Regions from separate parts of the Paraburkholderia sp. EB58 genome, predicted to be linked through region 1. Evidence: riboswitches for the same ligand, from Rfam matches in the RefSeq annotation. Region 1 holds a riboswitch; the other holds the start of a gene.

Region 1 (7,262 bases):
GCGAGGGCGCTTGTTGCAGCGCAGACGACGACCGCGGCAGCGAGACTGGCGCGCTGGGCGAACCAGCCAACAGGAAACTGCAGCGCCATTCCTCCGATACCGAAGCAGGTGAGCAGGGTCGCTGTTTGCGTCGGATTGAGCCCACGTCCCTCTGCAAATAGCGGAAAGAGACCGTAGAGCGCGCCATCGCCAAGACCACCGAACGCCACCACGACCATGCCGAGACAGACAAGCGGGCCGATTGCCGTGGCCTTGGTGGCCCTGGTACGGTTGACAGCGGAGCGCCGGGCGGACAATTGAGGTTGCGACGTTTGCTTCTGTCCTTGCGCCGTAGTTAGAACGTGCTGATCCGGCTGGAAATAGCCTGAGGAGCGTGAAGCGGTACGGCCGCTCGGGTCGGAAGCGGTCAGCCATAGCGGAATCGCAGCGGCGAACGTGAACGCGGCCCCCGCGACAAAAGTGATCACGCCGTCGACTGCATACCAAGCAGAGAGCGCGGGCCCGATCACGCCGGCCGCCGCGATCAGCGCTTCATGAATACCGACTACCCGGCCGCTCGCTTGCGCGGGCACGAGGCGATAAAGCCAGGTTTCATTGGCAATCCAGCGCAGGCCGATGCCGAGTCCGGTCAGCATGCCGGGGATCAGCCACCAGGGCCACGCAAGCCAGCCTATGGTCGCGAACGCGCCGATACTCGCGGCAAGCCCTAGCGTAACGGTCGCCTTTGCGCCGATTCGCTCTGCCAGATGAGGCGCCGCCAGCAGTCCCGCCACCATGCCGGCCCACTGCGCAGCGGAAAACAAACCGGCGCGCGGCGCATCGAGGCCGTGATGCGCCAGCCAAACCGGCAACACCATAAAGCCCATCCCGAACTGACCGATCTGCGCCAGCGCGGACACGGCGGTCAGCGCACCAATCGCATGCCAGCGCACGGGCGTGGCGGAAGTCATGAGTCGCTCCGCTCGGGCATCGGCAAGCCCTGTTCGCGGCATTCAACCGGGCAGCCTGCTTTGAGGCAGGGGCCGTCGTCGCACAAGCGACATAACTGCATCGCATGCGCGGGGTCGCGGGTTTCATGCCAGAGAATCTTGATCAACAGGTCTTCAAACACGGCGCGCTCGTCGTCATCGAGTCGGCCCACCACGCGCTGCAGCATACGTTCGCGCGCCGTCTGCATGCGCTTCGCTTCGCGCCGGCCTGCGGCAGTCAAAGCGAGCGCCACGGCGCGTTTGTCGGCACCGGGCTTCTTCTCGATCAGACCCGCCTCAACGAGACCCGCCACCGCGCGGACTGCCGCCGGATGCGATAGATCGACTGCATCGCGCAACACTTCAATAGACGAATCCGGGTATTGGCCGACTGCATTGAGCATCGCGCGCGCCGTGGCGCCAGCGAGCGCGGCCACGGTGTTCTGCGCGTTCATCTCATCTGTCACCAGCAGGGCGAGCACGCCGAGCAGGTTTTCTGTGCGCTGCGTCATGGCTATGTCTCAATGTGTGCAGTCTGCATATATGCATGATGCACATATCTAGGCGACGATGCAAATTTATTTTTGACGCGCCGGCGCAGCTTGAAGCCACCGCTTAAGACCGCCGCTTAAGCCCGCTATGCGCGTGTCGCCGCAATTACATCGGCCACGCCCGCCGCGGTCGCCGCTGAAAGCGTCCAGCCAAGATGTCCGTGTCCCGTGTTATAGAACACGCCGGGCAAGCGGCCTTTGCCGACCTTCGGCAACATGCTGGGCAGCATCGGACGCAAACCGGCCCACGGGATGACGCGTGACGTATTCACCTGTGGAAAACAGCGGCGCGTCCATTCAGTGAGCGGAGCAATCCGCTCGGCGCGGATATCGCGATTGAAGCCGTTGATTTCGGCCGTGCCGGCCACGCGAAAACGGTCGGTGCCAAGGCGGCTCGTGACGATCTTCGCGCTGTCGTCGAGCAGGCTGACCCAGGGCGCGCCTTGCTGGCTCGCGGCGTCATCGAGGCAGACGGTGATCGAGTAGCCTTTGACGGGGTAGATGTTGACGCGGTCGCCGAGCATCGATGCAAATGCGCGGCTCTTGACCCCGGCGCAGACGACGATCTGCGCAAACGTCTGCTGAAAAGGCTCGCCCGCTTGCGTCGCGGCGACGCTGAAGGTTCCGGCGGGGTCGCGTGTGATCGAGTTGATCTCCGTGTCGTAGCGGAATTCGACGCCGTGACGCTCGCACGCCTGCGCGAGGCCGCGCGTGAACTTGTGGATGTCGCCGGTCGAATCGGATGGCGTGAAAAAGCCGCCGTGAAAGGTGCCGTCGAGCGCCGGCTCGATTTGGCGGATTTCGGCCACGCTTACCGGGTTGCGATCGAGTCCGCCTTCGTTCAGCAGCGTATTCACCTTCGCGGCCGCATCGAATTCCTTGCGAGTCTTGTAGACATGCAGAATGCCGCGCGTTTCCAGATCGAAATCAATCTGCTCGCGCGCTGCAATCGAAAACAGATGCGCGCGCGCGGCAATCGCCAGCCGCACGGTTTCGATGGTGTTCGCACGATAGTTCGGTATTTGCCGCAGAAATTCGCCCATCCACGAGTACTTGTGCCAGCTCGGCAGCGGATTGAGCAGCAACGGCGCATCGCGAGTCAGCATCCAGCGGAGGCCTTTGACGATCGTGGCGGTGCTGTTCCAGACCTCGGCGTTGCTGACCGACAACTGGCCGCCGTTGGCGAATGAAGTTTCCATCGCGGCATAGCGGTGGCGTTCAAACACCGTAACGTTGAAGCCGCGTTGCGCGAGGGCGTAAGCAGTCGTGACGCCGGTAATGCCGGCGCCAATAATGGCGATGCGTGACATGTCATGGTCCAGAGTGAGTGAGCAGGGCCGTTTCCGGCTTCCATGCCCCATCTGTCCATGTACCTGAGAGTTTCTTTCTGCGCGCATCCCGTTGCCGGGTGGGCGGAAATCCCCTTCGGTGGGCGCGTAAAGCGCCGCTCTCCAGATGTTCCGGCTGGGCGGTCCTTGTGCCTGAGAGTTTCCGGGGCGGTTGCTCCGTCGGCGCCGTCAGCGCATTGCTGCGTGACAGTCTCTCCCGCGACAGCGTGTAGAACGGCGTAACGGTAGCTGTTGGCAATAAATCCGGCAAGCGTTTTTTTCGTGGTTGCGCTTTTTTCCTCGCGCGTTTCTCCCGTCTAACGACACGTTCGAAGCGCGTGTGCCGGGCCGCTGCGGCGCTGTCAGGCGACTGCGCGACCGTGGCTTTACTCGCCGCTTATTTGCAGATTACGCATCAATCGTATAACCTTGCTCAGGTTCGCCCGCCCAAATCCAACCATCGGCCACCGTGAAGGACATCCTCTCCCTCAAGCTCTACACGCGCGTCGCGCGGCTCGGCAGTTTCTCGGCGGCTTCGCGCGAATTCGGGCTGTCGCAATCGCAGGTGTCGCGCATCATCGCCGACCTGGAGAGCGACCTCGGTGCGCGCCTGCTCACGCGTACAACGCGCGCGGTCGTGCTGACTGATGCGGGCGCCGAGTTTTTGTCGCGTCTCGATCCGATCCTCATGGCGCTCGAAGATGCGGAGCAGAGCGTGCGCGAAGGCAGCGAACTGCGCGGCATTTTGCGCATGAGCATGCCGAGCAGCATCGCGATCCGCCACGTCATCCCGCGTGTCGCGCCTTTTCTGGCGCGTCATCCGGAACTGCGGCTACACGTGTTGCTGGGCGACCGCCCGCAGGATCTCGTCAAGGACGCGGTGGATGTCGCCATCCGCCTCGGGCGTCTCGTGGATTCAAGCGCCACGGCCACGCTGATCACGCAGATTCAGCGTGTGATCGTCGCGTCGCCTGACTACATTGAACGCCACGGCGCGCCGGTAACGCCTGATGAGTTGACACAACATCGCATCGTTGGCGGACCGGCGTCAGTGGTCCCCGCCGGATGGAGGTTTGCGCGTGCGGGCGAGGAGGTGGTGGTCGATCTGGAAGCGATTTTCTCGACCGACGAGAATGAGGGCGCGGTCGCTGCTGCGGCGGCGGGAATCGGCATCACTTCGACCAGCGAATGGGCTTGCCGCCGCGAACTGGATGAGGGCTCGCTCGTCAGGCTGCTGGTCGACTGGAAGACCGCCGACATCCCTGTGCACGCGTACTTTCCAATGGGCCGGGCAACCCGCGCCGCGGGACGCGCGGTTGTCGAGCATCTTATGGCCGAATTCAGGCGCGGACAGTACGCCGCCTCGCCATCTATGCATCCCATACATAAGACATAGCAGAAACGGATGGCTACCGCCGTTGGCGGCGCACTGTTATCTTTCCCTTCATGACGCAACCGGTTGATCGAGGCCGGGCTTGCCGACAAGTTGGCGTTCGGGCGCCCCTATATTGCCAACCCAGATCTGGTGGAACGGCTTGCCACGGGTGCGCCGCTGGCCGAGTTCGACTGGCACACGGTGTATGGGTCGGGTCCGCAAGGCTATTCCGACTATCCCGCGCTCCGCCTCGCCAATGCTTGACCAACATCGAGCGGCGATTTGATTCATTCACTTTCATCGAGACTGACATGAGCAAAACGACACCGGAACAGAACAAGGCCCTCGTCCTCGAGGCATTCGATACGCTTTTCAACAAGCGCGACTATGCGGCTGCCGAACGCTTCTGGTCGGATCGCTACATTCAGCATAGCGCGCATATTGCGCCGGGACGTGAAGGCCTGTTTGCACTGATCCGCTCGGCGCCCCACACGTTGCGCTACGAGAACCAGCTCATTGTGGCCGAAGGCGACTACGTGATCGCACACGGCCGCTTCTCGGGAAACGGCAGACCAGCCGCGTGGATCGCAGCGGACGTCGTACGCTTTGAAGACGGCAAGCTCGCCGAACACTGGGACGTGCTGCAAGACGAAGCAACTCAGGCGCAATCCGTAAGCGGCCTGCCGATGTTCGGCGACCGGTTCCCAGGTTAAGCACTAACGCATTCATTTCCGTAACACTAACCCTTGCAATATCACTAAGGACTCCGTCATGAAACTCAGCGGAAACACGATCTTTATTACGGGCGGCGGTTCGGGCATTGGCCGTGGACTGGCCGAGGCACTGCACCAGCGTGGCAACAAGGTGATCATCGCCGGACGCCGGCGTAGTCATCTCGACGAGGTGGTGGCCGCAAACCCCGGCATGGCGGCCATCGAGCTGGACATTACCGATGCCGCAGGCATCGAGCGAGTAGCGGCACAGCTGATCAAGGACTATCCCGATCTCAATGTGGTGATCAATAACGCGGGCATCATGCAGCCGGACACTTCCGCCGGCCGGGTCGACGATGCGCTGATGGTCTCCACCATCACGACCAACCTGATGGGGCCGATCCGTATGACGTCCGCGCTGATCGACCATCTCAAGACGAAGAACGATGCCGTGGTCGCCTATACCAGTTCGGTACTGGCGTTCGTGCCGCTGGCCGTGACGGCGGTGTATTCGTCGACCAAGGCGGCGTTGCACTCGTACGTCATGTCGCAACGCTTCATGCTGCGCGATACCACCGTGCGTGTACTCGAAATCGCGCCGCCGTGGGTGCGCACCGATCTGATGAACAGCCGCGAAGCCGAGCAGGCTATGCCGCTGGATGTGTATATCGATGAAACCATCGCCGTTCTCGGGACCGACTCGAGCGAGGTTCTGGTCGAAGGCGCCAAGCTGTTCCGCGGCAACCCCGGTCCGGGTGAGCATGATTTTGTGCACGGCTTTAACGCACAAATGGTGGAAGTGTTCTCGGGGTGAGCTAACGGATTTTAAGGGACCGCGGTTAGCCATAGAAATTAAGCATTGCTTATTTAATAGAATGAAGCCAAAGAAGGCTGCTGGAGAAACGTAAATGAACGAGCTGAAGATCTCGATACTCGGCACCGGCGACATGGGCGGCGCGATCGCCACGGCGCTCAGCCGCAGGACGCGCCACTCGCTACGGCTGCGCGGGGCGCAGCCTGGCAGCACGTCGGCGCTCAGGTTGATCGACGCGCTCGGCGTGACGGAAGCGTCGAAGGAGGACTTTCTCGCCAGCGATATCGTATTCGTCGTCGTACCGGCGGCGTCGATCGAGGAGGCGGCCGCCTTCTTGAACGGTTATCAAGGCATCGTGGTAGCAGTATCCGTATCGGGCAGCGTCGGACGGGATGGCCTGCCAAGTTCCGCTGAGCGCATTGCAACGGCACTGCCCGAGGCCACCGTGGTGAGCGCGTTTACGTCGATCTGGTCCAACGTCATTCGCGAGCCGGGTACGTCAGGCAAGACCAGTGTATTCGTCAGCTCGGACGACGATAACGCGAAAGAAGTAGTGTCGCGCCTCGCGACGGAACTCGGATTCGAGCCGATCAATGGCGGTGCGCTCTCGATGGCACTTTACGCCGAGGTGATGGGCATGTTCGCCGTGCGTCTTGCAATGGACTCAGGCTACGGCCGCACGATCAGTTTTCATGCTTTCAACGCCGGGTGACCAATGACCCAATCTATCGAGGCGCCGACCCACTCAGCCGCTCCTGTCGCAACCGGAAAGGCCCCTGGCGCCCTCTATTGGCTAGCGCTTGGAACATTTGCTGTCGGAACTGAGGGTTTCATGATCGCGGGATTGCTGCCGACAATCGCTGCCGATCTGGCTATCAAGGTTTCCACTGCCGGACAACTGGTCACAATCTTTGCACTCGCTTATGCGGTGAGCTCCCCCGTTCTCACTGCAGCACTAGGCGGGATAGACCGGCGGCGCCTGTTGATTTTTTCCCTGGGTGCATTTGCCGTCGCCAACCTCGTGGCCGCGAGCGCACATAGCTTTTGGACTCTAGCCGGTGCGCGCATCTTGCTTGCGTTGGCCGCAGGCCTCTATGTGCCCGGCGCGAATGCGCTCGCGAGCGCCCTCGTCACGCCTGAGCGCAGAGGGCGGGCGCTGGCGATCGTCAACGGCGGAATTACGATCGCCATCGCGGTCGGCGTGCCGATCGGTGCGTTGATTGGCGAACGGCTCGGCTGGCGGATGACCTTTGTGGGCGTCGCGGCGCTTTCCGCGCTGGCAACGGGCGCGCTGAAATTCGGACTGCCGGCTCATATCGGCGTTGGACTGCATACCGCCACGCTTCGCGAGCGCCTCGCCGTGGTCCGGCAACCCGCCGTGGCTCATGCTCTCACGACCACCACACTGTGGGCGATTGGCGCCTACACGGTCTACACGTACCTGGCTCCATACCTTAAAAATGCCACCACTGTCTCTGCGCCGCAGGTCAGCGTGATTTTGCTCATCTGGGGG
Region 2 (7,262 bases), on a different contig from region 1:
GCCCATCATCGCGATGTACATCCACGAGATCGGCAGAATCGAAGCGGAACCGTAAGGCGCACCCGACACGGCACCGATACCTTGCGGCGCACGTTCGTAACCCGACGACGTCTGATTCGGCAGGAACTGCGCAAGGTGCGCGCCGACTGCCACCGGACCGACGCCCGGTCCGCCGCCGCCGTGCGGAATGCAGAAGGTCTTGTGAAGATTCAGGTGCGAAACGTCGCCGCCGAACTGCCCCGGTGCACAGAGGCCGACCATCGCGTTCATGTTAGCGCCGTCCACGTAGACCTGGCCGCCGTGCGCATGCACGATTTCGCAGATTTCGCGCACGTTCGCTTCGAACACGCCGTGCGTCGACGGATACGTGATCATGATCGCCGCCAGCTTGTCCGCGTGTTGCGCGGCCTTCGCCTTCAGGTCTTCAATGTCGACGTTGCCTTGGGCATCACATGCCACGACGACCACCTGCATGCCGGCCATCTGTGCCGAAGCCGGGTTCGTGCCGTGTGCCGAAGCGGGGATCAGGCAGACGTTGCGGTGCCCTTCGCCACGCGAGGCGTGGTAAGCGTGGATGATCAACAGGCCCGCGTACTCGCCTTGCGAGCCGGCGTTCGGTTGCAGCGACACAGCCGCGTAACCGGTTGCCGCCACGAGCATCTGCTCGAGCTGATCGATCATTTCGCGGTAGCCGACCGTTTGCTCGGCCGGAGCGAACGGGTGGATCTGACCGAACTCGGGCCACGTGACCGGCAGCATTTCCGAGGTCGCATTCAGCTTCATCGTGCAGGAGCCGAGCGGGATCATCGAGCGGTCGAGCGCCAGGTCCTTGTCGGAGAGGCTGCGCAGGTAGCGCAGCATTTCCGTTTCCGAATGGTGACGGTTGAACACATGGTGCGTGAGGTACGCGCTGGTGCGTTCGAGCGCGGCCGGCACGGTGCTTTCTGCGGGCAGTTCGGCGTCGAGCGCGTCGATTTGCGGCACTTCGCTTACGAACGCCGCTTGCGCGAACACGGCCAGCAGATCGGCCAGATCGCTGCGCTTGGTGGTTTCGTCGATCGAGATGCCGACGCGCGTATCGCTCACACGGCGCAGGTTGATGCGCTTGGCGGTCGCCGCGTCATGCAATGCCTGGGTGCGGGCGCCGGTTTCGAACGTAAGCGTATCGAAGAACGTCTCGTTGACGAGCGTATAGCCGAGCTTTCTCGCGCCCGCTGCGAGCAGCGAGGCGATGCGGTTCACGCGCTGTGCAATCGTCTTCAGGCCATGCGGGCCGTGATAGACCGCGTACATGCTGGCCATGATCGCGAGCAGCGCTTGCGCGGTACACACGTTCGAGGTCGCCTTTTCGCGGCGGATATGCTGTTCGCGCGTTTGCAGCGCGAGACGCAGGGCGGGCTTGCCTTGTGCATCGACGGTCACGCCGACCAGACGGCCCGGCATTTGCCGCTTGAATTCGTCGCGCACGGCGAGGTACGCCGCGTGCGGGCCGCCGAAACCAACCGGCACGCCGAAGCGCTGCGTGTTGCCGACGGCCACGTCCGCGCCCCATTCGCCCGGAGGGGTAAGCACGGTGAGGGCGAGCAGATCGGCGGCGACCACCACATGGCCGCCCGCTGCGTGGATGGCTTCAGCCAGCGCGCGGTAGTCGCGCACGTCGCCGTTCACGCCCGGATATTGCAGCAGCACGCCGAAGGCGTTGGCGCTGGCAGCGCCCGCAGCCGGACCGACCTTCACTTCGATGCCCACCGGCGTGGCGCGTGTCTTCACCACTTCGATGGTTTGCGGCAGCACGTCGTCGGCTACGTAGAACACGTTCGACTTCGGCTTGCCCACGCGTTGCAGCAGCGTCATCGCCTCGGCGGCGGCGGTGGCCTCGTCGAGCAGCGATGCGTTGGAGATGGCGAGGCCCGTCAGGTCGATGATCATCTGCTGGAAGTTCAGCAGCGCTTCGAGACGGCCTTGCGAGATTTCCGGCTGATACGGCGTGTAAGCCGTGTACCACGCGGGGTTTTCGAGCACGTTGCGCAGGATCACCGTCGGGGTGTGCGCGTTGTAATAGCCCTGCCCGATATACGAGCGGAACACCTGGTTCTTGTCCGCCAGTTCGCGCAGCGCGGCGAGTGCTTCGGCTTCGCTCTTCGGTTGCGCGAAGGGGCCGAGCGGCAGCGCTTCGCTGCGGCGGATCGTCTTCGGAATCACGGCGTCGATCAGCGCGGCGCGCGACGCGAAGCCGAGGGCTTCGAGCATCGCTTGCTGGTCGGCCGAATCCGGGCCGATGTGCCGTTCGGCGAAGGCGTCATGCACTTCGAGCGCGGCGAGCGAGAGAGGAGTGCGGTTCATCAGACGATCCGGGTGTTCGAGCTTCATGGGGTGTTCCTGGTGGTGCGGCCGTCCGCGTTCGTCGGACGCCGCACCTGACGGTTAAAGCGGGTTTGAAATAACTTACTCGCCGATGGACTTGCTGTACGCGTCGGCGTCGATCAGGCGTTCTTGCGTTGCGCCCGCTGCCGGCTTGATCTTGAACAGCCAACTGTCATACGGCGCGCTGTTGACGGAGTCCGGCGTGTCGGCCACGGCTGTGTTCGCTTCGATGATTTCGCCCGAAACCGGCGCGTAGATATCGGAAGCGGCTTTCACGGATTCGATGACCGCGACGGTGTCGCCTGCGCTGACGGTCTTGCCCAGTTCCTGGACTTCGAAAAAGACGATGTCGCCGAGCGCTTCTTGCGCGTGGTCGGTGATGCCGACCGTCAGCGTGCCGTCTGCTTCGGTGCGGACCCATTCGTGCGATTCGGTGTATTTCAGATCGGCCGGGATGCTCATCGGATGCTCCTATGCGGTGTGTTCGGGAATGACTTAAAAGTGTGGGCGCGTACGCGACGGTATGGCTTAAGCAGCAAGCACCTTGCCGTTGCGCACGAATGGCAGTTTTACCACGCTTGCGGGAAGGGCTTTATCACGGATTTGCACGTGAACGATATCGCCGGGTTTCACTTCCTTCGGCACGCGGGCGAAGGCGATGGATTCCTGCATGGTCGGCGAGAACGTGCCGCTGGTGATTTCACCGTCGCCGTGCGGCGTGACGACCTTCTGATGGGCGCGCAGCACGCCGCCCGCCTTGCCGTTTTCCTTCTGCAGGATCAGGCCGACGAACGCGCACTGGCAACCGTCCGCTTCGAGCTTCGACTTGCCGACAAAATCGCGCGGCGAAGTCAGATCAACCGTCCAGGCGAGACCGGCGTCCAGCGGCGAGACATTGTCGTCCATGTCCTGGCCGTAGAGGTTCATGCCGGCTTCGAGACGCAACGTGTCGCGCGCACCGAGCCCGGCTGGGCGCACGCCTTGGCGCACCAATGCGTCCCAGAACTCGCAGACGGAAGTGGCCGGCAACACGACTTCAAAACCGTCTTCGCCGGTGTAGCCGGTGCGGGCGATCATCAACTCGCCGAACGGCGTGTTGTCGACGATGGCGGCGTTAAACGGCTTGAGCAGTTCGGTCGAGGTGCGGCTGGACGGCGCGACTTGCCAGACTTTGTCGCGGGCGTTCGGGCCTTGGACTGCGACAATCGCCAGATCGCGGCGCGGCGTGATGGTGAGGCCGTAGTTGCCTTCGGCGTTCAGCTTGCCGAACCAGGCGACGTCTTTTTCGGCGGTGCCGGCATTGACGACCAGACGGAAATGATCTTCGCTGAAGTAATAGACGATCAGATCGTCGATCACGCCGCCGTTCGGGTTTAGTAGGCAGGAGTAGAGCGCGCGGCCCGGCGTCTGCAGTTTGCCGACGTTGTTGGCAATCGCGTGTTCGAAGAAGGCGCGCACGCGCTCGCCTTTGAAATCGACGACGCACATGTGCGACACGTCGAACATGCCGGCGTCGGTACGCACGGCGCGATGTTCGTCGATCTGCGAGCCGTAGTTGACGGGCATGTCCCAGCCGCCGAAATCGACCATACGGGCGTTCAGCGCGCGATGGGTGGCGTTAAGCGGGGTGTGTTTGAGTTCGTTCATCAGGGCCTCAGGCAATCTCGCGAAACAAAAAAGGCCATGCGGCTTGATCCCTCGCGGCCGGAATGCCTGCGAGCGATGCCTTGCATGACCCCTCTGTCCTCGATACCTGAGAGATTGCGCTGCCGTGAGCTTTTGCAAGCCGTCACGGCGAAACGCGCGCCCCTTCGGTGGGCAGCCTGCCTGGCTCGATGACGTTCGATGCCGGTGGCTACTGCCGCTCTCCAGAGTGCGAAAAACCGGTGCCTGATGGAAGCCCGGAACATGCCGGTATCAGACGGGTTCTTCGACGCAGTCGGTCCTTTTGCCTGAGAGTTTGCGGGTGTGCCCCTTCGGCGGCGCGGCCTGCGAAAACAACAGCAGCCAGCGCGCTCTCCCGACGCGTGCGGCGAATGTACGCGAGGCCCGGAGGCTTGTCAAATGGAGGCTTCGGAGGAAGGCGGGGTGGTGCAATGCACACCGCGCACGCCAAAAAAAAGCGCGAGGAGCGACCCCCGCGCTTGTACCGAGACGGCAGATTGCTGAGAGGATTACTCGCCGATCGCGTGAGCTGCGCCGTCGAGTTCCTGATTCAGCACGCGCTGTTCGTCACCGGACAGGCCGCCGCCATGTTGTGCAGCCATGTCGTGCGCTTCCTGACGGATCACGTCGAGGCGATGATGCAGTGCGCCACCTTGCGGGGGCGGATATGCGCCTGCGTTGACGTGAGCGTCGATGCGGCGGCTCAGGTTGTCGGCACGGCCGTCAACCTGCCTGAGACGCTGTACGGCAATTTCGTGTGCGTCCGGATGCGGTGCCGGTGCTTGCGGCTGCGTCACCACGCAGGCCGCCAGCGAAGAAACCAGCGCGCAGCCAGCCAGCGCACGGATGAAACGTTGCATACCAACTCCTTGTCGTCGTCTTTTCTTGATCGATGGTCAGATCGATACCGGATAGCAACGGCCAAGCCGTGCCACCCGATGACCTGAACTCAGCAACATATTGTAACGGAGCGTTCCTTTCGGAACTGTTGCCAGAGGTTACCGTCATGTAAGCCGAGATTTAAGGTGACTTGCGCGGCGATCTCAACGAATGCGTTCGAACGGCAGACGCTGGCCTTCCTCTTCGCTGCGCGCGGCCAGTTCGATGATCGTCATGACGTCGACGGCGTCCTGCGGGCTAACCGGGAAGCGGTCGCCATCCAGGATCGTGGCGGCGAGGGCCTGATAGAAGCCGACGTAGTCACCGTCGCGAGTGGGCAAAGTGCGCTCGACTTCCTGATTGTTGGCGTCCAGTACGCGCAGGAGGCCAGCCGCGTTGCCGCCACCGAAACCGGCGTCACCCGGCCGCAGACCGGCCTTCAATTGATCTTCCTGGGTGTCCAGTTCGCGTTTGACGTAGCTGCCGCGCGTGCCGTCCATTGCGAAGCGCGGCGGCGCCAGCGCGGTGAGAGCGCTGGCGTGCAGCACGACTTCGAGGCCCTCATAGCCAAGTTGCAGATGCACGTAATCAGGCGCGCCGCCCCCGTCGCGATACGTCTTGACGGTGGCCGACACGGTGACCGGGGTGCCGAAAAGCGCGAGCGCCTGGTCGATCAGATGCGGCCCGAGATCGAACAGCAGGCCGCCGCCACGCGACGCTTCCTCGCGCCAGCGCGGCCGCACATCGGGACGGAAGCGGTCGAAGTGCGATTCGTAGTGGGTGACGCGGCCCAACTCGCCGCTCGCGAGCAGATCGCGGACGGTGAGGAAATCGCCGTCCCAGCGACGGTTGTGAAACGGCGCGAAGGTGAGGCGGCGCGCCAGTGCCAGATTGGCGAGCGTCATGGCCTCTGTGGCCGTCAGCGTGACCGGCTTGTCGACCACCACGTGTTTGCCCGCTTCGAGCGTGCGTTTGGCCAGTTCGAAGTGGGTGTCGTTCGGCGTCGCGATCACGACGCACTGGATGTCGTCGAGGGCAAGGAGAGCCTCGAGATCGGGCACGACGGTGGCGCGCGGATAGTCGGCGCTGGCCTGCTCGGCCTTGCTGGTGGCAATCGCTGCGACGGTGGCCCGGCCGCAATGTTCGATCACCGGTGCATGGAAGGTTGCGCCAGCGAAACCGTAACCCATCAATCCTGTTTTCAGCGGTGCAGACATGTGAGTTTCCTGCAAAAAAGGCGCGCCGCTTTGCCACCGCGGCGGCGGCGCGCGGCCTCTAATTGTGGCATGTCCCGCGCGGCGCTTGTTCCCGCAGCTCGGTTGGCAATTTAGGGCGGCACGCGGCGCGGCGCTCGCGAGGGCGGTGCGGGCTTCGTGTTAACATCGCTCCTCTCGCGCGAATCGGCTCAGCCGACCTGCCGCCGCACTTCCCCTCTCAACCGTAAGACCCCATCCACAGACGATGTCCGCAGGCCTGAACCCCGCCCAAAACGAAGCGGTGCGCTATCTCGATGGTCCCTGTCTCGTGCTTGCCGGCGCGGGCAGTGGCAAGACGCGCGTGATTACGCAAAAGATTGCGCACCTGATCGAAGTCAAAGGCTTCGAGCCGCGCCATATCGCCGCCGTGACCTTCACGAACAAGGCGGCGGCGGAAATGCGCGAGCGTGTCGGCAAGCTGCTCGAAGGCAAGACGCTGACCACGCCCGGCAAGGAAGGCCGCAAGGTGCCGGTCAATCAGTTGACGGTGTGTACCTTCCACTCGCTCGGCGTGCAGATCCTGCGTCAGGAGGCTGAGCACGTCGGCCTGAAGCCGCAGTTCTCGATCATGGATTCGGACGACTGCTTCGGCATGATCCAGGAACAGGTCGGCTCGACGGATAAGGGGTTCATCCGCAAGATCCAGTCGATCATCTCGCTGTGGAAGAACGGCATGATCATGCCCGAAGAGGCGATTGCGATTGCCGCCAATGAGGATGAACATCAGGCGGCAATCGTCTACCGTAATTACGTGGCGACGCTGCACGCGTATCAGGCGGTGGATTTTGACGATCTGATCCGCGTGCCCGCCGAGCTCTTCGCGAAGAACGAGCAGGTGCGCGAGCGCTGGCAAAACAAACTGCGCTATCTGCTGATCGACGAGTATCAGGACACGAATGCGTGCCAGTACGAACTCGTGAAGCTGCTCGCCGGGCCGCGCGCGGCATTCACGGCGGTGGGCGACGACGACCAGGCCATCTACGGCTGGCGCGGTGCGACGCTCGAGAACCTGGGCCAGCTCAGCAAGGACTTCCCGAAGCTGCATCTGATCAAGCTCGAGCAAAACTACCGGTCGACGGTGCGCATCCTGACCGCCGC

The links. A riboswitch is a leader RNA that binds a small molecule or an ion and turns the genes downstream of it on or off. The one in region 1 is predicted to bind glycine.
Region 2: another riboswitch for glycine. It lies ahead of gcvT (glycine cleavage system aminomethyltransferase GcvT); the one in region 1 lies ahead of P3T40_RS14895 (D-amino acid dehydrogenase).

What each region holds. Positions count from the first base shown of each region.
Region 1 covers NZ_JBNDMQ010000009.1:28,138-35,399, forward strand. Annotated here, with positions in the region: gene P3T40_RS14885 (MFS transporter) at 1-950, opposite strand, end outside; gene P3T40_RS14890 (MarR family winged helix-turn-helix transcriptional regulator) at 947-1,480, opposite strand; gene P3T40_RS14895 (D-amino acid dehydrogenase) at 1,606-2,829, opposite strand; glycine riboswitch at 2,871-2,984, opposite strand; gene P3T40_RS14900 (LysR substrate-binding domain-containing protein) at 3,317-4,243, shown strand; gene P3T40_RS14905 (hypothetical protein) at 4,307-4,486, shown strand; gene P3T40_RS14910 (nuclear transport factor 2 family protein) at 4,534-4,935, shown strand; gene P3T40_RS14915 (SDR family oxidoreductase) at 4,994-5,749, shown strand; gene P3T40_RS14920 (NADPH-dependent F420 reductase) at 5,844-6,461, shown strand; gene P3T40_RS14925 (MFS transporter) at 6,465-7,262, shown strand, end outside.
Region 2 covers NZ_JBNDMQ010000002.1:350,528-357,789, forward strand. Annotated here, with positions in the region: gene gcvP (aminomethyl-transferring glycine dehydrogenase) at 1-2,370, opposite strand, end outside; gene gcvH (glycine cleavage system protein GcvH) at 2,446-2,826, opposite strand; gene gcvT (glycine cleavage system aminomethyltransferase GcvT) at 2,893-4,011, opposite strand; glycine riboswitch at 4,095-4,246, opposite strand; glycine riboswitch at 4,295-4,397, opposite strand; gene P3T40_RS04240 (hypothetical protein) at 4,539-4,889, opposite strand; gene P3T40_RS04245 (oxidoreductase) at 5,073-6,125, opposite strand; gene P3T40_RS04250 (UvrD-helicase domain-containing protein) at 6,370-7,262, shown strand, end outside.